Regions from separate parts of the Paucibacter sp. B51 genome, predicted to be linked through region 3. Evidence: predicted binding sites of a transcription regulator. Region 3 holds the regulator's gene; each other region holds the start of a gene.
The links. Region 3 encodes sigma-54, which starts transcription at its own class of promoters, with help from an activator protein. Its sites were predicted from a motif close to TGGCANGNAANCTGCTTT; they were not measured.

Region 1 (5,867 bases), 190 kb from region 3:
GCAAGCGTTTGTAGAGCAGGCCGACGGTGATGAAGTCCCGATACTGCAATCCGCTCGCTATCTCAAGAACTCGTGGCACCGGTGCCGGCCTTAAAGCCTGTACCAGCTCACGCACCGGCATGGTCGACACAAATTGTTCCAGCTCGAAGTCAAGCCGCGTGCCATCGGGCCTCCGCGCACTGACCCCGGTTATACGGTGGTCTTTGCGCCTGATTTCATCAACTGCCAAGCCACGCAGCAGCTTCCCGCCGAGATGCTCGAACTCTTTAGCGGCCATTTCCCACATTTGACCGGGGCCATACTTGGGATAAAGGAAACTCTCGATCAACGAAGTCTGCTTCTCAGTGCCCCGCCCGCCGATTGCTTTTCGCGCCGCATGTGACAGCGCCTTGCCAATCGACAAACTCTTCACCCGCTGAGCGCCCCATGCTGCACTGATTTCATGGCAAGGCACCCCCCACACTTTTTCAGTGTACTCTTTGAAAAATTGCTGATATAGCTGTCGCCCGAATCGATTGATGAAGAAATCTTCGAGGCTTCGCTCTGGGCGAATGGGAGCCATGGCCGAGTACATATAGCTACCAGCAAAATTCAGGCAACGGATCGCCCCCATCTTGCGCGCCAAGTCAAATCCGGGCTTGAGCGGGTAATCAAAAAAATTACCCCCAAAGTAGATTCGCGACAACCGGCTACGAACCAGCATCACATTTTCTTGCGTCTCTCTTGCTGCAATTGCAGATCTACCGAGAAGTGTCTGATTTCCTTGATAGGCAAGACGCAAACCTGCTTCGTCATTCATGCCTTCAGGCAATGCAATTGGAAGCATTTCTCGCCACCAATCCATCACCCACTGCGATTTTGAAAAGAAACGGTGCCCGCCGATATCGATGCGATTACCTTTAAAATTGACTGTCTTTGAGATCCCACCAATATCTTGGGTTGCCTCGATGATTGTCACATCCTGCTTGCCCGCTCTCAGCAATTCCAGACCCGCCGTGAGGCCGGCTGGCCCTGCACCAACAATCAATACTTCAGTTTTCATAACGAATTTTTCTGAGAGGCAGACTCGCAAATAGCAGAGCCTTGCGCACACTGAAATTGAACATAAACACCAAAACTGCGGTCGGTAACTTGGCCCATTCAGGACTCATGGCGGCTCTCTGCACCAATAACCACAGCAACAATTGAGTCAATAGCAAGCCAGCAACGCCCACGGTACAGAATACAAGCAGTTCCTGCCGCCTATCTAGAATTCGACGCTGGAGAAACACCCAGCGCACACTCAAAACATAGGACGTCATCAAACCAACACTGAATCCAAGTGCAGCGGCAACCGGCACGGCTTGTCCCATTCGCAATGCAAGCAAATAAAGTGCAAAGTCAATCGCCAATGCCAGTGCGCTGCAAAGGGCATAGCGAACAAACTCAAACAAGTTGCTGACAGTCATAGAGATAAAAGCGCTGATCCGGAAAGGAGGGCAACTGAGGATTCCACACGGCCAAAGCTGGCATTCGGCCACGGGCTGAATGCAGAGCTTGATCAAAGACCATGTAGCGCAACTCGGCTTGCGTGCTGCAGAGTTGCTGCACAAGCACCAGAGGCGGGGTCAAGCACAGAGTTGAATCTGAACGACTCAATGCAGCGCCCATCCAGCAACTCTGCACATGCTTTCGCACAGGCTGCCAAGCATCCCAACGAGGTCCGAAGGCGCGCGCGGTACCTTCGTTGAACAGTAGGCCCGCGCCCTGGGCCTTCTCGTAATAGCTCGGGCGCCCCAAAAGCAACCAGGTCGGCGCCAACTGCTCGTGCCAGTACACCGATTGGCCAGGCGCGATCCAGGCTTGAAACGGATGTGTTCGTTGCAGAGCGCCAGTTTCCAACAGGCGCGTCCATTCACTGCGGCGGTCCCAATGCGGCAGACAAACCAGCACCATACATGCAAAAAATGCCGCTGAACTGATCCGCTGCCAGCCGCCTCGCTGCCAGCCCCACCATATCAGCAAGGGCAACGACAAAAGGACGGCCGGGAGTCGCAGAAAGTCAAACCAAAGCGGCAAATCTGGCTGATAAAGGTAGCCCATCGGCCATGGCAAGAAGGAATTCCAAAACATGCCTGCGCAAACCATCACGATGCACAGCACTGATCCAAGTCCTACCCAATAAGCCAACACAAGCCGCAACGTCAGACCTTTGTGCCAAGCAAACAAGCCGGCAGCCGACACCACCATCAACACCCAGCCCTCTTCCGCGCGGATCTCGACCACCAGGAGTGTCGCCAGAAGCAGGGTGACCAAGGCACGCGCGGTGGCCCGCTTGCTCGAATCTGATTCAAACCACAGCCCCAGCAGCAACGTCGGCAGGCAAGCCAAAACAAGAATTCGAACCAGCCAAAGCACGCGCCACAGCTGTAGCTGAGTTAGTAGCTGGTTCTGAAGAATGTCGGCACCAACGGCGGACAGAAGCAATAGCAAACTGGCCGCCAGCAATGTGGATCGACATAATCGTGACAGACTGGAAGGCAGGTGCCTGGCACCGATCCACAGCACGGCGGCTTCGAAAGCCAGAAATTGCCAGTCCACCCACGCCCAGCGCTGCACCAGAACTTCGTTGACCTCGGCAATCCAACGCCACCACTCAGAGTCGTAGGTCTTTAACATCAGTTCAAAGGGTGCAATTCCTCCCAAAGCCAGAATCGGCAGCAATGCAGGAAAGGCCAGCAAGCAGGACCAACGACGGTCATGCTCCATGAGATAGAGCGCACCGACTACCAAGGCGGGCAAACTCATCAACGGATGGCACAACGCTGCGGCAGCAACAAGCAGTACAGCAGCCATCATGCGCTTGCGTAGCAAGGCAACTAGCGCCCAAAGCACAAGTGGTTCGGCCAAGGTGCGCGCCGTCAGAAAATCTTCGGAAAAAGAAAATACTTGCCGCCCTTCATACCCGTGAGAAAGGCCTGCTGCAAAAAGCAACCCGAGCCAAAGTCGCAGACCTGAATCGAGCGACGGCTTCAGCAAGGCATAAATCGCACAGTAGCTGGCAATCTGGGCCACCAAAAGCCAAAAAAACTGTATCCCGGCCCAAGAAAAATGCTGAGCCAATGGGGCCATCAACCCGCTAAAAATCGAATAGCGATCTTGCGAGCCGTGCGCAAAAAACAGATCACCTGCCAGTACTGTTGGGGCCAGCGCCTGAAGCACCTGCCCCATGTACAAAATTCCGTCATGCCGCAAACCTGTATACGGACGTGCCATGAACAATGCCCAGACGACAACGGCAATACCAAGCACGAAGGGCAGGCGGCGTGATGAAATTGCTTGCATTCGGACTAAGGACCAATCCAACTTTGGATCTGCGAGATAGTTGCACAAAGAAAAAGGGGCCGAAGCCCCTTTTCATGAAAGACAAATCTGATCGAAATCAGGAATTATTCTTTGACAATGCAGCCGTGACCGCAGCAGGCATATTCGTCGAAGTAATCTTCCAAGTAATCGCTGCATCACCATTGGTCGGTTCCAAGACGATCGTGCCTGCCGAAGAATTTCCCATGGCATTGGCAGGAATCGTCGCAGTGATCTTACCGTCGGCAACGGCCACTTCGGAGACCAACGCGGTGGCCATGGTTGCGGGAACCCCGTTCGCGCCCAAGTCGCAATTCGTCAAGGCGCCCGTTTCTTGAGCGCAGAGAGCCACGCCTTGCTTGTACGCATTCAAGCTGGCCAGCGCCGATGCTGCTTTCGACTTCGAGGTGTAGTCCTTGTACTGCGGAATCGCCACCGCCGCCAAAATGCCGATGATCGCCACGACGATCATCAGTTCGATCAGTGTGAAACCTTGTTGAACGCGCTTCATGATGGGTACTCCTACGGGGTTGAACGGGACAGGGAACGAATGAAAGAAACAAAGAAGAGGGAACGCCCCCCCTGAATGCAGGGGTCGTGCCAGCATGCCCAGAGCTACTTGGCGTGAAATTTGGCACGAACCGCGGGCCGGCGAGCGGTGCGACTGACAATTTTGGTCAGTTGAGACCTGATGGACGGTGACGCAAAGAGTGACCTGACAATTTTTGTCAGGCCGGTGCTGACTGCCCGCAGTCGGTCAGAAGACGAGGTGCCAAAGCAAACGGCAACCCAGAGGTTGCCGTTTTTGCTGAAGCTTGGCCAACGAGTGGCGCCGAGATCACGCTCGGCGAACGTCGGCGGGCACTCCACTCAATCCAGATCCATCACCATCCCAGCCACCAATGCCTCGATTCGGTGGCGGCTGGCCAGAGCGGCGATTTCTTCCATGACGGCCAGGCCTTCGCCGGGTTTGATGTGGGTGATCTGCACGGCCACGCTGCCGGCGAGCTGGGCCAGTTCCACGCCCAGGCGGGCGGGGCTGAGGTGGCGGCTGAGGTCGGCCAGGCTTTGCTCGTCGTTGCTGAAGGCGGTTTCGATCACCAGATGGCTGACCTGCAACTGGGCCAGGCGGGCCCAGAGCGCCGGATTGGGGCCGGTGTCGCCGGTGAAGACCCAATGGCCGCGCAGGCCGGCAATGGCAAAACCGCAGGCCGGCACGGTGTGAGCGGCACTCAGCACTTCGACGCGGCGGCCACCCAGCTCCAGCACCTCGCCCACTTCAAAAGCATGCAGGCTCAGCACCGGCCGCTCGGCGCTGGGCAGCCGGGTGAAATCGGGCCAGATCACGCCGTTGAAGATGTGTTGGCGCAGCGCCTGCAGGGTTTGAGGCAGGCCATGCACCTGGATCGGCGGCCGGCCCGCCTCGGCGCGCAGGCGCAGCACCGAATCGGCCAGCAGCGGGATGGACAGCACATGGTCCAGATGGGAATGGGTGACCAGGATGTGGTCGATGCGCGCCAGCTCGTCGAGCGCCAGGTCGCCCACGCCCGTGCCGGCGTCGATGAGCACATCGTCGTCGAGCAAGAAAGCGGTGGTCTTGAAGCCGGCTGCAATGGCACCCGAGCAGCCGAGGACGCGAATTTTCATGGGGAGCATCAGTGGGCGGGAAAGCCGTCTTGGCGCCGATCCCGGAGGGGAAAAAACCGGTGCCGTTGACAGGGCCCTCCAATGTACTGAGCCCCGGCATCGAAACAAGGGAGCATTACCGGCTTGCGACTGAGAAAGTGCTCCGGCCCTTGCCGGGCAGCGCGGCGCCGTGATTTGCTGCACGGGACCGATAGGCCGGTCTGCGGCATCGAGGCGTGACTGGGGCCGCTTGGCATACTGTGCTGCTGCACGCTCGCGCCCCTCGCGCGCCCCTCGTGCTGTTCGCATGTCTCCCTCCGGCCCACCCCATGACCTCCAACGCTGCCCTGCCCCTTGACGCCACTGCCACGCCGGGCCTGGGCGAGATCGAGCAGGCCGTGCTCGATGCGCTGCTGCTCAGCGGTGGCACGCGCGGTGCGGCCGGGCTGGCGCAGTGGCTGGCCGCGGGCGGGGCCGATCTGCATGCCGTCGAAATCGGCGAAGCCTTGAAGCTGCTCAAGGCCCGAGGCCTGATCGAACAGCGCCCCGGCCACGGCTACCGTGCCGATCTGCAGCAGCATGCCGCGCGCCTGCAAGAGCTGCTGCGGCACCCGCCCGCCGCCCAGCCGCCCTACTGGCAGCGTCTGGCCTGGATGCTCAGCGGCGCCTACGGCGAGGTGACCCGCCCCATCAGCTGGCTGACCCTGCGCACCGACGAAGAAGCAGCCGTGCTGCTGCGCCTCTACCTGCACGCCGGCCTCAGCCAGGCGGCATTCCGCCAGGGCTTGCAAGGCAGCCTGGAGCTGCTCGACCAGCCCCTGCTGATCTGCAAAGTCCTCAGCGAACCCTGGCTGCCCGAGGCCATGGCGCGCATGGACAGCGCGCTGCGCAGCGAGCTG
Region 2 (5,867 bases), 3.3 Mb from region 3:
GCTGAATTCACCCAGCAGCACGGCCTTCTGCGCGTCCAGCACACCCGCCTGCTGCAGCTGCAGCAGCATGCGCTCGACGCGATAGGGATGCTCGCCCACATCCTCCAGGAAGAGCACGCCGCCCTTGATGCGCGGGAAATGCGGCGTGCCCAGCAGCGAGCTCAGCACACAGAGATTGCCACCCCAGAGCTGGCCCTTGAGGCCCAGGCCGTCAAAGCCCTTCTCGGTGCGAAAGCCCACGGCTTCGAGCAGGCCGTCCATGGCCTCGACGAAGCAGTCCTGGGTCACATCGTCCACGCCGCCCTCGTCCTTGCTGCGGCCGAAATCACCGCAGGCCAAGGGGCCGGCCCAGCTCTGTGCCTTGGCATGGGCCAGCAAACCCATCTGCAGCGCGGTGACGTCGCTGTAACCCACCCAGCGCGTTCCCTGCTCCACGCTGCGCGCCAGCAGCTTCCAATCGATCTGATCGAGCAAACGGGTCAGGCCGTAACCGCCGCGGGTGGCCAAGGCCACGCTGGGCGCCGCGCTGGCCACGCGATGCAGGGCCGCCAGGCGGGTGGCGTCATCGCCGCCAAATCGCTGATGGCGGGCCAGGGCGTCTTCGTCAACGCTGACCGCAAAGCCCAGCTTCTCCAGGCGCTTGGCCGCGCGCTTGAGTGCTGCGGCATGGGCCAGCACGCCGGCGGGGGTGTAGAGGATCAGACTCGGGCTTGCGCTCATGGCTGGGATTCCGGTGAGGGTTCAGAAGACGAAGAAAAATCGAGATGGGTCACGTCGCCGGTCGGGATGGCATCGGGCAAATCGCTGTCGCCGGCCGCAGCACGCGCGGCGGCGCGGCGCTGCCGGGCGGCGTCGCGACGCTGGGCAAAAAACTCGCGCAGCAGCTTGGACGAGGCCTCGGCCAGCACCCCGCCCTGGATGCAGGTGTGGTGGTTCAGCTGGGGCTGGGCAAACAAGTCCAGCACCGAACCGGCCACGCCGGTCTTGGGATCATGGGCGGCGAACACCACCCGCTTGAGCCGGGCATGCATCATGGCCATGGCACACATGGCGCAAGGCTCCAGTGTCACGAACAGCTCGCACTCGGGCAGGCGGTAGTTGCCCAGCAAGTTGGCGGCGTGGCGCAAGGCCACGATCTCGGCATGGGCCGTGGGGTCGTGGGTGGTGATGGGGCGGTTGTAGCCGGTGGCGATCACCTGGCCGGCGCGCATCAGCACCGCGCCGACCGGCACCTCCCCTGCAAGCCAGGCGTTATGGGCCTGATCCAGCGCAATGCGCATGGCGTATTCATCGGCGGCGGAAACCGCAGCGGCTGGCGAGGAAGATGAGAGGAGGATTTCAGTCATGGTCGGCCCGGCGCAGTGTAACAAGCGCCCTGCCCCGCTCCGGGAAATCCCTTGCTCGCCTTGCCAGAGCCGGTGCCACTCAGGGTTGAGCCTCGGAGGCGCGCGCTGCGGCCTGGTCCACCAACTGTTGCAGCTCCTGGCGCACCGCCTCCGGGCGCACGGCGCCGGCCTGCACAGCGCCAGGGGCCGATGACTCGAGCCCGGCAGCGGACGCCGCCCGGCTGCCCGATGCCGCCGGAGGCTGCAAGGAACGCGCCTGCTGCTTGACCATGAACAAGACCACCGCCAAGGTGATCACCAAACCCAAAATGCTGAACGCTGCGCGCATCGAAACACCGCCTCCTGCGGAAAACAAAAGCTCCAGAAGCCACCAGCCTAATCGAGCGCCCCATCCAGCCGCGCATCCAGTCCCGCCTCGCGCATCTTGCGGTACAGCGTGTTGCGGCTGACGCCCAGCCGGCGCGCCGCTTCGCTGCGGTTGCCCTGGGCCAAGGCCAGGGCCTGCTGAACGCAGCGGCTGGAGGCCAGGCGCAGGTCCAGCTCCAGCGGCGCCGCCTCCTCCTCCTTCTCCTGCTCCGACTGAACAGGCTCAGCCCGCGCCAGGGCTTGCAACTCTTCGGCCATGTCGTCGGGCAGGTGGCTCCAGCCAATCTGCGCCTCGTCGGCATCGAGCAGCGCGCAGCAGGTGCGCAGCACATTGGCCAGCTGGCGCAGATTGCCAGGCCAGCGATGGCGGGCGAGCAGCGCCAACACATCGGGCTCTACGCTCACACTGCGGCTCGGCTCCGCCTCGGCCAGCAGGCGCTGCACCAGGGCCGCGAAATCGCTGCGCTCGCGCAGCGGCGGCAGTTGCAGGCTGAGCCCGTTGATGCGGTAGTACAAATCCTCGCGGAAGCGCTGCACGTCCACCTCCTCGCGCAGGCGCCGATGGCTGGCGCAGATCAGCGCAAAGTCCACCGCCACCGGCTGCCCACCGCCCAGCGGAGAGACCTGGCGCTCCTGCAAGACCCGCAGCAGCCGCGCCTGCAGCGCCAGCGGCATGTCACCGATCTCATCGAGGAAGAGCGTGCCGCCATGCGCCTGGCGAAGCAGCCCTGGCGCCCCATCCTTGAGCGCCCCGGTGAAGGCGCCCGGCTGGTGGCCGAACAGCTCCGCCTCGATCAGATGCTCGGGCAGCGCCGCGCAGTTGATGGCCACAAACGGCCCGGCGCGCCGCGGCCCGCTCTGGTGGCAGGCCCGCGCCAGCAACTCCTTGCCGACACCCGACTCGCCCTGCAAGAGCAAGGCAATCGGCTTGGCCAGCACGCGACGCGCCCGCTCGATCAGCTTGTGCACGGCCGCGTCACCGGTGTCGAGCGCGCTCAGTGCATCCGAGGCAGGGGCAGGCGCAGACGCTGGCGATGCCGTCGTGAGCAAAGCCGTGGCAGCCGGCGGCGCCACGCGTGGGCGGGGCTGCAGGGGCCGCGCACCATCGAGCCGGCCGTAGATCAAGCTGCCGTCCACCCGCTGCAGGCGCCGAGGCTGCGAACCATGCACATCAGCCAGCAGCTCCTGCATGCGCAGCCCCAGCGCCGCCTCCACCGTGCAGCGACCGAGGGCACTGGGCGCCAGGCCCAGCCACTCGAGGCCCAAGCCGTTGGCGCCGAGGATGAGGCCGTCGTCGGCCAGGGCCAGCAAGCCCTCGGTGACCGTGTCCAGCCCCTCGGGCCGGCTGTGCAGCCGCAGCACCAGGCCGCCGCCGTGACGGGCCACAAACAGCTGGTGCTCGATCATGCGCGCGGCCGAGCGGGCCAGGCCCAGGGTGTGGGGGTGGTAGCCACGGCGGTCGCCCGAGATGTCCAGCACCCCAAGCAGGGCACCGCTGGGGTCGACGATGGGCGCAGCGGCGCAAGTCAGGAATCCATTGCGCTCCAGATAATGCTCGGCGCCGTTGATGACGACCGGCCGGCCATCGGCCAGCGCCGTGCCGATCGCATTGGTGCCGCGCCACTGTTCCAGCCAGACAGCGCCGGGCCGCAAGGCCACCCGTGCGGCCTTGTCGGCAAAGCCATCGTCGCCCAGTGCGTGCAGCAGCATGCCTTGCGGGTCGGCCAGGATGACCAGGCTGTCGCTGGCCCTCACCTGCTCGGCCACAAACTCCATCACCGGCCGGGCCTGGGCCAGCAAGGCGCGGCGCTGCTCCAGGGCCCGCGCCAGCTGGGCGGCCGACGCGTGTGGCACACCCTGCGGCCGCCCCTCGGGCGCCAGACCATAGGCCCGGCTGCGCTGCCAGCTGGCATGGAGTCGGGCATCGAGCAAGCCGGCGCCCAGCTCACCGGTTTCCAGCAGCTGCCGGCGCGCCTGTCGCAGGCGGCTGGGCGGCGTGCGCAAGCTCATCAAGGCATTGGCAGCAGTCATCGCGTGTGTCTCCGTGATCGGCCCTTGTGAACGGGCTCTGAATCAGACGCGGCTCAGGTGTTGAAACCCGCGCCGCAGCACGACCTTAACAGGCTCACGGCACTTGCCAAGCCCTTGGGCTGGTTTTGCCCGCTTCCAGCACAAGTGGACGTGAAAGCTGTGCCACGCGAGGCGGCCACCTGTCCTCTTTCGTGACAGTGGGGCGGCACGGTGCGCAGCCAAGCGAGGCGGCCAGCCGTCTCGCCCCGCGCAGCAGCAGCCCTTGTGCCCAAGTTCCGCGCAAACCTAGGCCTTGGCACGCTCCATGCAAGAAACCCTGCGGCTGGCCTGCTTGCCTCTAACCCCGCAACTCAGCACCCGCGATGGAGACGGAGCAGGCCCAGACCTTGAGACCCCAACACAACACACGGAGACCGACATGCTTTACGCCAGCCCCAACACCCCCGGCGCCACGCTCGCCTACAAAGCCCAGTACGACAACTTCATCGGGGGCCGCTTCGTGCCACCGGTCAAGGGCGAATACTTCGACGTCGTCACCCCCATCAGCGGCCAGGTCTACACCCGCGCCGCCCGCTCCACCGCCGAGGACATCGAGCTGGCCCTGGACGCCGCCCATGCCGCCACGGCCCAGTGGGCAGCCACCAATGCCGCCACCCGCGCCAACATCCTGCTCAAGATCGCCGATCGCATCGAGGCCAACCTCGAATTGCTGGCTTATGCCGAGACCGTGGACAACGGCAAGCCCATCCGCGAAACCCTCAATGCCGACATCCCGCTTGCCGCCGACCATTTCCGTTACTTCGCCGGATGCCTGCGCGCGCAGGAAGGCGCGCTGAGCCAGATCGACGAGCACACCGTGGCCTACCATTTCCACGAACCGCTGGGCGTGGTCGGGCAAATCATCCCCTGGAACTTTCCCATCCTGATGGCGGCCTGGAAGCTGGCGCCGGCCCTGGGCGCGGGCAACTGCGTGGTGCTCAAGCCGGCGGAATCGACACCGATCAGCATCCTGGTGCTGACCGAGCTGATCGCCGACCTGCTGCCGCCCGGCGTGCTCAACATCGTCAACGGCTATGGCCGCGAAGCCGGCATGGCCCTGGCCACCAGCAAGCGCATCGCCAAGATCGCCTTCACCGGCTCCACCGCCACCGGCCGGGTGATCGCCCAGGCGGCGGCCAGCAACCTGATACCGGCCACGCTGGAGCTGGGTGGCAAGAGCCCCAATGTCTTCTTCGACGATGTGATGGCCCAGGACGACGCCTTCCTGGACAAGGCCATCGAAGGCCTGGTGCTGTTCGCCTTCAACCAGGGCGAGGTCTGCACCTGCCCGAGCCGGGCGCTGATTCAAGAGTCGATCTACGACCGCTTCATCGAACGCGCACTCAAGCGCGTGGCCGCCATCAAGCAAGGCAGCCCACTGGACACCGACACCATGATGGGTGCCCAGGCCTCAGCCCTGCAGATGGACAAGATCATGTCCTACCTGGAAGTGGGCAAGCAGGAAGGCGCTCAGCTGCTGATCGGCGGTGGCCGCAAGCAGATGTCGGGCGAGTTGGCCGGCGGCTATTACATCGAGCCCACGCTGTTCAAGGGCACGAACAATATGCGCGTGTTCCGCGAAGAGATCTTCGGCCCCGTGCTGGCCGTGGCCACCTTCAAGGACGAGGCCGAAGCCCTGCAGATCGCCAATGACACGCCCTACGGCCTGGGCGCCGGCGTCTGGACACGCGACGGCAGCCGCGCCTACCGCATGGGCCGCGCCATCCAGGCCGGCCGGGTCTGGACCAATTGCTATCACGCCTATCCGGCGCACGCGGCCTTCGGCGGCTACAAGGAATCCGGCATCGGCCGCGAAACCCACAAGGCCATGCTGGACCATTACCAACAGACCAAGAACCTGCTGGTCAGCTATTCGCCCAATGCTCTTGGCTTCTTCTGAGCAGCCAGCGCTGCTGAGTTGAAACAAAAAAAAGGCGGCCTTGCGGGCCGCCTTTTGCGTTCACTCAGGACTTGAACCAGGGGTTCAAGACCTGAGAGATCATTCCCACTCGATCGTTGCCGGCGGCTTGCTGGACACATCGTAGGTGACGCGGTTGATGCCGCGCACTTCGTTGATGATGCGGC
Region 3 (5,867 bases):
TATGCCCCTTTCGGCACCCAGGGGCAGAACTTCTGCCGCGGCTACCAGAAGACCGGTGCCGACGGCGTGGCCGAGTTCCTGACCCTGTTTCCAGGCAGCTACAGCGGCCGGGCCCTGCACATCCATTTCTCCATCCAGAGCGCGGCGCGCAACATCCGGCCCAACGACGATGGCCGCAATCTGCCCGATGTCTTCGTGGCCCAGCTCTACTTCAACGCCGCCACGGCGGATGAGGTGTTCCGCAGCTTTCCCATCTACCAGCAAGGCGCGCCACGCACCCGCAACGAGGCCGACAGCATCTACGCCAGTGATGGCGGCGCCGGCTATATCGTGCAGGTCAGCAAGAGTGGCAATGCCTACACCGGCACCATCGATGTGGGGGTGAGGCGCTCAGCCATCGGCATGGGCAACAGCCAGAACGTCACGCCCCTGGTCAGCGGCCAGGCTCAGACCGTCAGCCTGGGCCTGCGTCAGTCGCGGCTGTACAGCATCCAGGTGCCGCCGGGCCGTCGGCAGCTCAAGTTTCAGCTTTCCGGGGGCACGGGCGATGGCGATCTCTATGCCCGCCTGGCATCGGCGCCGAGCACCACGGTGTATGACAAGAAATCCGATGGCTCGAGCAATGCAGAAACCATCACCTTCGCCTCACCCGTGGCGGGCACCTACTATCTGCTGCTCAATGCCTACGCCCCGGTCCACAACGCGCGCCTGCTGGCGACCTTGAGCTGAAGCCAGGCGGCGCTGGCCGCCAGCTTCGGGGCCGGTGCTCCAGGCGACCGGCCCTTGCCTTTTCAGCTGCGGCGCTGGCGACCGGCGCGCAGACCCAGGGCTGCCAGGCCCAGGCCCATCAGCAGCCAGGTCTGCGGTTCCGGCACGGCGGCCAGCATGCCCTGGCCGAGGTAGCTGTGGGTCAGCGTGGTCGGGTGGATGCGGTCCCAGTACATATAACTCTCGGGGCTGCTGCAGGTGCTGCCGTCGGGCTGGCCGACATAGCCGGTGAAGCAGGCTTGCGTGACATTGCTGAAGCCGTAGAGCGCCGCGTTGTCGACCAGGGTTTGCTGCGTGCCCAGGACGTCGAAATAGCGGATGTCAATGCCGGGCAGGGCCCGCAGCTGGCCGATGGCCTGATTCAGGCCAAAGTTGAAGCCCAGGGAGAGCTGGTGCAGCTGGCCCGAGAGGCCGGAGGACAGGCCGGCCGGTGTCTGGCCCAGGTCCGGCAGGCCTGGCATCAGGAAGTTGCGCGCACCCAGGCCGTAGAGGGTCTGCACCGCGCTGCTGAGGTTCTGGATGGCCGCTTGCGCCGTGGCCTGCGAGAAACCCAGGTACTGGAAATCATTGGCCCCGCCCCAGAGCACGTAAAGGGCCTGGCTGTCGGCGGCCGAGCCGGCCAGGCCGGACTGGAAGGCGCCCACTTGCGAGAGCATGCCGGTGTTTTGCAAGGCGGCTGGGGCACCTGCGGCCACCGCCGCGCCGTTGAGCCAGCCGGTTTGGGCACCGCCCCAGGCGTAATCCTGCAGGCTCACGCCCAGGCCTTGGGCGAGGTGCTCGACGGCCACCTGGCCGTTGGAAAAACGACCCTGGAAATAGTTGCCCGGCTGGGGCACGGCGCCGCTGGTGGCGCGGTAGAAATTGCCGTTGTCCGACAGGCTGTCGCCGAAGGCGATCACGCGGCTGTAGCTGGTGGCGGCACTGCTGCTTGTGGCCTGAGCCTGAGCTTGGGTGGGGGCGGCCCAGGCCAGGTTGGCGGCGAGTATCAGCAGCGCGGGCAGGCGTGCGCCGGCCGGGGAGCGGAGGGTGGTGTTCACGGCAGACCTTTCAAGTAACGATCCAAGTCAGCGGCATGATGGCATGTCTCGAAATGGGAATCACCTGAAATCGGTGTGCGTGTTCACGTTTGGGGGTGAACGGGTGAACGGGTGAACAGGTGAACAGGTGAACAGGTGAATGGTGAATGGTGAATGGTGAATGGTGAATGGTGAATCGTGGGGTGTGGTTCACCAGTTCACTGATTCACCCGTTCACTCAAGCTTCAAGCTTCAAGCTTCAAACCACCCGCCGCATCGTCGTCGTCCCGATGTGCATGCCTTCGCGGTATTTGGCGACGGTGCGGCGCGCGACCTGGATGCCTTGCTCTTCCAGCATGCTGGCCAGGGCGCTGTCGGACAGGGGTTTGGCCGGGTTCTCGGCGGCGATGAACTGCTTGATCAGCTCGCGCACGGCGGTGCTGGAGGCCTCGCCGCCAGCCTCGGTGGACAGGCCCGAGCCGAAGAAATACTTGAGCTCGAAGGTGCCGAAGGGCGTGGCCATGTACTTGGCCGTGGTCACGCGCGAGATGGTCGATTCGTGCAGGCCCAGCTCATCGGCGATCTCGCGCAGCACCAGGGGCTTCATGGCCACGGCGCCGTGGCTGAAGAAACCTTTTTGCCGCTCGACGATGGCGGTGGAGACGCGCAGGATGGTGTCGAAGCGCTGTTGGATGTTCTTGATGAACCAGCGTGCCTCCTGCAGCTGGCCGCCCAGGGCGCTGTTGCTGATGCCGCCGCGCGTCTGGCGCAGGGCGTTGGCGTAGAGCTCGTTGATGCGCAGCTTGGGCGCGACCTCGGGGTTGATGATGACGCGCAGCTCGCGGCCGACCTTGCGCACGATCACGTCCGGGATCACCGCCGGCGCCTGGCCGCGGGCAAAGCGCCGGCCGGGCTTGGGCTCCAGGGCCACGATCAGGGCTTGCGCTTCACGCAGCAAGGCATCGTCGGCGCCGGTCAGCAGCATCAGGCGGCGGCTGTCGCGCTTGGCCAGCAGGTCCAAGTGCTTTTTGCAGATCATGATGGCGATCACCTGCGGCGCGCTACGCGGCAGCTGGCGCAGCTGCAGCTCCAGGCATTCCGTCAGCTCGCGGGCACCGACGCCGGGCGGGTCCATGTGGTGCAGCCATTTGAGGGCGATGCGCAGGTGGTCGAGCAGCTCCTCGCGCTCGGCGGCGCTGTCCTCGTCACCGTCCGGCACCAGGGCCTCGGCGATGGCTTCCAGGCTGTCCTCGAGATAGCCGTCCTCGTTGAGCGAATCGATCAGCAGGCGCAGCGCCAGCTGGTCGGTATCGCTGAGGTGCATGCCGGCCATCTGCTGGACCAGATGCTCTTGCAGGCTGATCTCGGCCGATTCCTGGTCGCTGCGTTCGCCGTCTTCATCGTTGCTGCCCGAGCCGCTGCCGTTGTTGCTGGGCAGTTCGCGGATGCCGTCGAAATCGTCGCCCTCGGTGCCGTTCTCCCAGTCCTCGCGTTCGGTGCTGCCGAAGTCTTCGGCCTGCAGCTCGGGCGTGGCCTCGGCCTCGGCGCCGCCGCCCAGCTCACGGTCGGCGCCGCTGTCCTCGGCGGCGCTGGCCGGGCGCAGCTCGGGCAGCTCGGGCGTGGCGACGGAGAAGTCTTCTTCGGTTTCGAGCAGCGGGTTCTGCGCCAGCATCTGCTCGACTTCCTGATTCAGCTCCAGCGTGGACAGTTGCAGCAGGCGGATCGATTGCTGCAGCTGCGGCGTCAAGGCCAGATGCTGGCTCAGTCGAACCTGGAGTGACTGCTTCATGGCGCGGGCTCAGGGGCAGTCGTGAGATGCAGGAATCCCAGCATCAGCCCCGCGCGGGGCTGCCGTGGCAGCGGGCGTGTAGGCATCCATGGCCGGCTCTACATGCGGAAATGTTCGCCGAGATAGACCTTGCGCACATCGGCGTTGGCCACGATCTCGTCCGGCGTGCCCTCGGCCAGCACCGAGCCCTCGCTGATGATGTAGGCCCGGTCGCAGATGCCCAGGGTCTCGCGCACATTGTGGTCGGTGATCAGCACGCCGATCTGGCGCGCTTTCAGGAAACCGATGATGCGCTGGATCTCCAGCACCGCGATCGGGTCCACGCCGGCGAAGGGTTCGTCCAGCAGGATGAAGCGCGGTTGCGTGGCCAGGGCGCGGGCGATCTCGACGCGGCGGCGTTCGCCGCCCGAGAGCGCCGGCGCCGGGCTGTCGCGCAGCTTCTCGATGCTGAGGTCGTGCAGCAGCGCTTCCAGCAGCTCCTTGATGCGCGGCTCTTTCAGCGCGCGGCCCTGCTCGTCGCGCTGCAGCTCCAGCACGGCGCGGATGTTCTGTTCCACCGTGAGCTTGCGGAAGATCGAGGCCTCCTGCGGCAGATAGCTCAGTCCCAGGCGGGCGCGCTGGTGGATGGGCAGGTGCTCGACCGATTGGCCGTCGATGTGGATCTCGCCGGCGTCGGCGCGCACCAGGCCCACGATCATGTAGAAGCTGGTGGTCTTGCCGGCGCCGTTGGGGCCCAGCAGGCCGACCACCTCGCCGCTGTTGACGCCCAGATGCACGTTCTTGACCACGCGGCGCACGCCGTAGCTCTTGGCCAGGCCCTCGGCTTCCAGGCGGCTGCGCGGGCCGGATTCGAGGGCGGCCACGGGCGCGTGATGGGGGCTGGCGACGCTGCTGTTGCTGCTGCTCATGGCGCTTTGCGGGGGCTCAGGCTGGTGCTGGGCTTGAGTTGCACGCCGGAGGCCGCGGCCGCGGGTGCCGAGGCGGCCTCGGGCGCGCCGCCGCGCGGCATCATCACCACACGGACCCGGCCGCTCGGGTGGGGCGAGGTCTGGCCGCCCTCGAGGGTGAAGACCTCGCTGCGGTTGTCGAACAGGATGACTGCGCCGGTCACCTCGTCGGCCACCGTCGTGCCCTGCAGGCGGCGCACCACGGCATTGCCGATGAAGCGCACGGTGTCGCTGCGGGTGTCGTATTCGAGCTGGTCGGCCAGGCCTTCGATGGCCTCGCCCGGCACATCGCGCGCCTGGCGGAAGCTGACCTGCTTGCCGGTCTGGCCATTGGCATAGACCTGGTAGTAGCCGTCGCCGGTTTCGCGCACATCGAGCTTCTCGGCGCGCAGCACCAGGCTGCCCTTGCTCAGCACCACATCACCGTTGAATTCGGTGCGCTGCTTGGCGATCTCGACGCTGCCGCCGTTTTTGGAGCTGATGTTCAGCGGCTTGGCGCGGTCGCCTTTTTCCGCCCAGCCCGAAGTCGAGGCCCCGCCCAGCAGCAAGGCCGCCAGCAAGCCGGGCAAGACGGAAAAGCGCGGTGACAGCTTCATGGGCAGCAGCAGGAGGGATGGAGGAGGGGGCAGGCCGGGCAATCGAATCAAGCGAGCACGCGTTCGCCGCCCGTGAAGGCGGCACAAAACTTGCAGGCCATTCTAGTACGGGCCTGGGTCAGCCCGGAGCGCCCGCCGTGCGTGAAGCGTGAGCATCACGCCGCGGTGCGTCCGGTGCCATCCATTCATCAGGCCTTGCCGCCGCGCAGCTGTTGGATCAGCTGGTTGCTCAGGGCGAGGGCGGCCTGGTGGCCCACCGCGGCGCTCTGCCCCGGGCCAGCGGCCAGGCTGGGGCTGGTCAGGAAACGGCCGCCGATGCCCAGGGCTGGCACCGTCTCCGCACGGTAGGCAGCGGCCAGCTGGGCCGATTGCGCCATCCGGCTGTTGGCGGTGAAGGAGTTGAAGGCCGCCTTGAACTTGGCCTCTTCCAGGCCGAGGCTGACGGCGAATTGGGTGATGGCCTTCTCATCGCTGAGGTCCAGACGCTGGACATGGATGGCCTTGAACACGGATTCGTGGAAATCGCCCAGGCGGCCGAGACTTTCCAGCGCGAACATCAGGCGCTGGTGCAGCTTGTGCATGGCGCCCACACCCACATGGACCCGGCGGAAGCTCACATCGGCCGGCAACTGCTTGGCCCAGGCGCTGACATGAGGGTCGAAGGCGAAGCAGTGCTGGCAGGTGTAGAGGAAGAACTCGATCACCTCAATCTTGCCCGGTGTGCTCGGCAGCGGCTGAGCCAGGCGCAGAT
Region 4 (5,867 bases), 2.1 Mb from region 3:
CGCGGGCGCTGAAGGGGCGCTGATGCTTGCCTATGATCCACAAGCGCCAAGTCCGGGGTGATCCTCGCTGCCGCAGTAATTCGCTCGCCATGGACCTCAAAATGACCGATACAACCACTTCTCGTCCTGCTCCTGTCCTGGCCATCCATGGTGGCGCTGGTACTTTGACGAGGGGCGCCATGAGTGCCGAGCAAGAGGCTCGTTATCGCGCTGCCTTGGCAGGCATTCTGCGCGCCGGTCAGGCGCAGCTCGCCGCAGGCGCAAGCTCAGTTGATGTGGTGGTGGAGGCGGTTAGGCAGCTCGAAGAGTGTGAGCTGTTCAATGCTGGCAAGGGCGCGGTTTACACGGCGGCTGGCACCCATGAGCTTGACGCCTGCGTGATGGATGGGCATGGCTGTCGTGCAGGCGCAGTGGCTGGGGTCAGCCGCACGCGCAACCCGATTCTTGCGGCTCGAGCGGTGATGGAGCACAGCGCTCATCTGCTGTTTGTCGGCGCGGCAGCCGATGAGTTCGCCGCACGCCATGGCTTGGAGCAGGTGGAGCCCAGTTGGTTTGGTACGCCGCATCGCCTGGAGCAGCTTCGGCGTGCGCAGCAACTGCAGGCTGGCGTGCTGCGCGATCACGATGGTCAAGAGTTGCTGGCTCGGGATGTGTCATCGCTGCGGGGCGATGCTCGGGTGTCTGGCCCAATTGATGAGCTGACCAAGTTTGGTACGGTCGGCGCTGTCGCCCTGGATGCGGCCGGCCATCTGGCGGCCGCCACTTCTACGGGTGGCATGACCAACAAGCAGGTCGGTCGAGTCGGGGATACGCCACTCGTGGGAGCCGGAACCTACGCCAATGACGCCACAGTGGCCGTGTCATGTACGGGCACGGGTGAGCTGTTCATTCGTGCTTGCGCCGCACATGATGTGTCGGCACTGATGGAATATGCCAGTCTGTCATTGGCCGAGGCTTGTGAGCGTGTGGTGATGCAAAAGCTTCCGCCGGATGCCGGTGGATTGATTGCAGTCTCTGCCCGAGGCGAGGTATGTCTGCCATTCAACTCCGAGGGGATGTATCGGGGTTATGCGCGGGTGGCTGCCGGCGAGCCCGTGGTGGCGGTCTATCGCTCAGAGTAGTTGTGCTGAGGCATCGGCACGCAGGCTGATTTGCTCCTTTGCGCACTTAATGACTGCTTGTCTGAGATTCGACAAAGACATGAAAAAAGCGGCCCGCGGCCGCTTCTTTCTGTTGATGGCCGGGCTGGATGGCCCAGCCCTTTGCATCAGTGCTTCTTGCTTTGGCGGCGGGTGTAAACCACGCCGAACACAGCCAAGCTGACCAGTGCCAGCGAACCAGGCTCCGGCACGGCGCGTGCGGTTGCGCGGATCAGGGCTTGGCCCGAGCCGCTCGGGTTCGGGTTGTAGACCGAGAAGGTGTAGTTCGTTGTGCCAGTCAGGCCGGCAGCCCAGGTGCCATTCAGACCTGCCAGGTAAACGTCCACTTGGTTCTTGAACGATGTACCGGTCTCGTTCACGTCCAGGCCACTGTTGGTGTAGGCGGCGCTGTAGTATTTCTTGTCGGAGCTCTTGCCGGCGCCGTCGCCCAGGATTTCCCAGATGGCGAACTGGAAGGCGGCCGATTTGGTCGATGAAGTCAGGCTGTCAGAGTAGGCGTGCTCGAACAAGTTGGTCAAGTCGGCCAGGACGCGGCTGGTCGTCGTGGTCGAGTCGTCGTACATGCCCTTGATGCCTGTCGCCTGGTAGTTGGCGCCCGCAAAGATCGAGGCGTAGCCCATGGTGGCGCCGCCGGGCGTGGCCTGGTAGCCATTGACGAAGTTGTTCAGCGATACCTTGTCATAAGTGTCCGGCGAGAGGTAGTTGTTCAGCGGGTCCAGGCAGTAAACCCAGAAGCTGTTGGCGCCCAGTGCATTGCTTGTGCCTTCATTGACCTTCCAAGCACCCAGACCGGTGTCGCGGGCACTGGTGTTGCCGAACACCAGCGAGTGGGTCTCGATCAGCGAAGAGCCGGAGCCAGTCGCCTTGGTCACGGTCGTCGCGCCTTGAGCGTAAGCGGAGCCGGCGGCCACCACGAACAGAGCCGTTGCGGCAAAAGACGCAAATCGACCGGTGGTAGTTGTCGCTGTGGCAGCGTAGTTCATGGTGTGGACCCTGTCGGCGTAGATGGTGTTACGGAAATCTTGGATTGCATCCTACTCGGCCCTTGGCTTCCAACAATCCCGCGAACCGGGGGGTGTTGAGGGACTGTAAAAAATTCACAGTTGCAGCCAATTACCCAAGCAAATACTCAATACCAATTTCATGCCCGGATTCTGCCTGTTCAATCCGTAGCAAGAGAACCCCCGATATCGAGGGGCGTGAGTAATGTCTCGGTCAATTGGCCTTGGTTTGGATATTCGAATAGGCCGTTTGGCTTACATATTCTGGGCTTGATTTGCCGTATTGGCGTCAGGGCGCCAGACTGGAGCCGTGATCACAGACCGAGTTCCAGTTTCAAACGGCTGACTTCCTGCGTCATCGGCAGCTTGGGTTGGGCGTTGAGCGCAGCGCTCAGTTCTTCCTTGGCTTCTGCTTTGCGGTTCAGCTTGGCCAAGGCGAAGGCCAGGTGAAAGCGGATTTCGCCATTGCCGGGGCTGCGCAGGCGAGCCTCACGCAAATGACGCAGGCCGCCCTCGATATTGCCGCGCTGCACCAAGATCCAGCCCAAGGTATCGGCTGCATCCGCGTTGCCGGGCGCCTGCTTCAAGGCCTTCTCGGCTGCAGCGACGGCTCCAGCGTCGCCCATGCGATGCAGAAGTTGGGCGTAATTGAGTTGAATGCCGATGTCGCCTGGCTGCAAGGCCAGAATCTGTTGGTAGTTCTTTTTCGCAGCTTCATTTCGGCCCGCTTGCATTTGCACGCCCGCGACGGCCTTCAGGGCGGTGATGTCATTGGGCGCTTTGCGGGCCCAGCCCTCCAGCATGAGCAGGGCCTTGTCCAGCTCACCTGCGGCCACCATGGAGCGCGCCAGCAAAATCGCATTGGCCGTGCTCGGTTCTTTCTCGAACACGGTGCGGTAGCCAGCTTGAGCGGCAGGGAATTGACCACGCGACATGGCCACATGGGCGCCAACCAGCGTTGTTTGCACTTTGCCTGGGTGGGTGTTGTTCAACGTCTTCAAGGCGGCATCCACCTTGGCGGGATCGCCGCGGCGAGCTTCCACCTCGACCTGCAAGAGCAGGGCGCCGAGGTCGCCCGCCTGCGACTGCAATGCCTTTTGCACGTTGTAAGTGGCCCCATCGACATTGCCTGCAGCCAGTTGCATACGTCCAATCTTGACCTGCTCCTGTGCATCAAAGTCCGCCACGCGGGTGGCCTCTTGCAGCACCTGGCGTGCGTTGCTGCCGTCGTTCAAGGCCAGGTAGACACGAGCCAGCGACAGCAAGGCGGGAAGCTTGCCGGAATAGTTGGCGGCCAGACTCTTGGCCAGGGGCAGAGCAAGGTCTGCCTGGCGTTGTTCCATGTAAAGCTCCACCAGCATCAAGCCCGGGCGCGCGTCAACGCGCTGCACCTCGTGGGCATGCCGCAGGTGGGCGATCGCTTCATTGGGGCGCTTGGCGCGCAGCTCGAGGATCGCCAGCTGGTAGAGCAACTCGGCATCATCCTTGTTGCCGCCTTCCAGCAGCTTCTCCAGTCGTTTGCGCGCCGGATCGAACTTGCTTTCTTCCATGTCCAGCCAGGACAGATTGACGGCCGCCGGGCGGAAGTTCGGGTCTTTCTGCAGCAACTGCTGGAAGGTGTCGCGAGCGCCCTTTTTGTCACCGGCCCTGCCTTTGATATTGCCCAGGAAGTTGAGCATGGTCAGGTTGTCGGGCTCGCGCTTGACGATGGCTTGGGCGGTCTGCAAGGCCTTGGCGGTCTGGCCTTGGTTGAGGTAGACGTTGGCCAACTGAATGCCAGCGCGGCCATCGCCCGGTGTGGCGGCGAAGGCTTTCTCCAGATTGGCCAGGCCCAATTTGTCCTGGCCCAGGCTCAACTGGCTGAAGCCCAGCTCGCGGATGGCCGAGGCCGAGCCGCTGCGGGCGGCCGACTTCTCGAAAAACTCACTCGCCTGGACATAGCGCTTGCGAGCCATGTTCACCGTGCCCAGCAGGAACAAGACCTGCGGGTCTTCCGGATTGATGCGCTGTGCGGCTTCCAGCAAAACCATGGCCCGCCCGTAGTCTCGGGTGTCGACCAGGATGGATGCCAGCATCACCTGTGCGGCGTAGTTCTTGCTGTTCAAGCCCAGGAGGATGTCGAGATAGCCGCGCGCCTTCTCCGGGTTGCCCAGGGCACGGTGCGACATTGCTCCGGCCAGCAGCAAAGGGTCGTTGCCCGCCAGAACTTCAGGGGAAATGGCGTCGATCAGGTCCACCGCATTGGCGAAGGCGGTCTTGGCGGTGGCAAGGTCGCCTTTGCGGTTGGCCAGAAAGCCGCGCAGAAATGAGGCGCGAGGGTCTTCCAGCTCCCATTCCACCAGTTGGGCCAGGTCCTTGCTGGCCTCGGCCTCCTGATTCAGGCCAATCAGTAGGGAAGCACGTGCCACGCGGGCGTCGACCTGCTTGGGATTGATCTTGAGGGCGCGTTCTTGGGCCGCCAGGGCGCCCTTCAGGTCTTGCTGACCTTGCAAGATCGTGCCCAGGGTGTACCAGGCGCCCGCTTCGTTGGGCGACAGCTCGGTGCCCTTGAGTGCCGAGGCCTTGGCCTTGTCTCGCTCGCCCAGGCGCAGCAGCATGGGTGCCTCGGCTGTCCAGGGGCTGCCCGAGCGGGGATTCAAGGCCTTGGCCTCGGCGAAGCTCTTGGCAGCCTGGGTGACATTGCCAGACATGGCGTAGGCCGAACCTCGCAAGGTCAGGACCTCGGCCTGAGCTTGGGTGGGCAGGCCACTGGTGGTGATCTGGTCGATCAGCTTCTTGCGATCACCCAGCAGCAGATAGATTTGTGCCAGCGGGATCGCCACCTCGCTGCGGCTGACGCCTTGCTTCAGCGCTTCTTCCAGCGCCGCTTCAGCAGCCTTCAACTCGCCCTGGCCCAGCAACACCTTGCCCAGCAGCAGGTGCGCCGCCAGCATCTTCTGGTCCTCCTGGATGGAGTTCTTCAGCTGGATGATGGCACCCGGCAGATCGCCTCGCTCGAATCGACGCAGGCCGTCTTCGTAATAGGTCGAGGCCTTGTCGGCCGCCGCCAGGCTCCAGGGGGAGCCGCTCAAGAGCAGCAGGCCCAGCACCAGAGGGCGAAGCAGACGCGGAGCCAGGGACGGGGTCGACGAGGGCGAAGACGAAGGAGTGGGCTGGTGTTTGGATCGCATGGGCGAAGTATCGTCAAGCGCCTGTCGAGGCGGGCGGAATTTATACCGGGAGAGAGGTGTTTCGAATGCGCTCTTCGCGCCACATGCCGTGGGTCGAGCGTGCGGACCTGACGGCCATTTTGAGCGCAAACGCCTGCGGCATCAGTAGCGCAGGTCCAGCGTCAGCACGTCATTGTCCCGTTTCATCTGGAAGCGGGTCAGAAAGCTGTTGCCCAGCAGCACATGGCTCATCTGGCTGGGCACGACGATGGCTTCAATACCTCGCACCTCGACGTCGCCAATGCGCACGGAATCCAGCATCAGCGCGTAGGCCGGAATGATGCCGTTTGCGGTTTGCGTCATGGTGCGACGGCCCTCGCGGTAGCGCAGGCCCATGCGTTCGGCTTCGGACTGACTGATGGAGATGGCGGTGGCGCCGGTGTCGACCAGGAACTGGGTCGAGTGGCCATTGATATTGCCAACCGTGGTGAAGTGGCCGCCATGGCCTGACGACAGCACGATCTTGCGGCCGGTGTTGGCCGCTGCGGCGCCGTCAC

Region 1: the regulator sigma-54 is predicted to act here: its motif matches at 3,928-3,945, upstream of OOB33_RS04890 (pilin).
Region 2: the regulator sigma-54 is predicted to act here: its motif matches at 4,037-4,054, upstream of exaC (acetaldehyde dehydrogenase ExaC).
Region 4: the regulator sigma-54 is predicted to act here: its motif matches at 2,292-2,309, upstream of OOB33_RS14635 (PEP-CTERM sorting domain-containing protein).

Annotation. Positions count from the first base shown of each region.
Region 1 covers NZ_JAPIVN010000001.1:1,150,911-1,156,777, reverse strand. Annotated here, with positions in the region: gene OOB33_RS04905 (NAD(P)/FAD-dependent oxidoreductase) at 1-1,042, opposite strand, end outside; gene OOB33_RS04900 (GtrA family protein) at 1,032-1,448, opposite strand; gene OOB33_RS04895 (hypothetical protein) at 1,426-3,324, opposite strand; gene OOB33_RS04890 (pilin) at 3,422-3,853, opposite strand; gene OOB33_RS04885 (MBL fold metallo-hydrolase) at 4,213-4,989, opposite strand; gene OOB33_RS04880 (DEAD/DEAH box helicase) at 5,298-5,867, shown strand, end outside.
Region 2 covers NZ_JAPIVN010000001.1:4,597,423-4,603,289, forward strand. Annotated here, with positions in the region: gene OOB33_RS19395 (LD-carboxypeptidase) at 1-720, opposite strand, end outside; gene tadA (tRNA adenosine(34) deaminase TadA) at 717-1,346, opposite strand; gene OOB33_RS19405 (hypothetical protein) at 1,426-1,674, opposite strand; gene OOB33_RS19410 (sigma-54-dependent Fis family transcriptional regulator) at 1,722-3,743, opposite strand; gene exaC (acetaldehyde dehydrogenase ExaC) at 4,162-5,682, shown strand; gene guaA (glutamine-hydrolyzing GMP synthase) at 5,782-5,867, opposite strand, start outside.
Region 3 covers NZ_JAPIVN010000001.1:1,339,614-1,345,480, forward strand. Annotated here, with positions in the region: gene OOB33_RS05700 (pre-peptidase C-terminal domain-containing protein) at 1-729, shown strand, start outside; gene OOB33_RS05705 (SGNH/GDSL hydrolase family protein) at 792-1,805, opposite strand; gene OOB33_RS05710 (RNA polymerase factor sigma-54) at 2,044-3,573, opposite strand; gene lptB (LPS export ABC transporter ATP-binding protein) at 3,672-4,481, opposite strand; gene lptA (lipopolysaccharide transport periplasmic protein LptA) at 4,478-5,116, opposite strand; gene OOB33_RS05725 (thiol:disulfide interchange protein DsbA/DsbL) at 5,305-5,867, opposite strand, start outside.
Region 4 covers NZ_JAPIVN010000001.1:3,402,128-3,407,994, forward strand. Annotated here, with positions in the region: gene OOB33_RS14630 (isoaspartyl peptidase/L-asparaginase family protein) at 102-1,121, shown strand; gene OOB33_RS14635 (PEP-CTERM sorting domain-containing protein) at 1,268-2,143, opposite strand; gene prsT (XrtA/PEP-CTERM system TPR-repeat protein PrsT) at 2,476-5,331, opposite strand; gene OOB33_RS14645 (retropepsin-like aspartic protease family protein) at 5,473-5,867, opposite strand, start outside.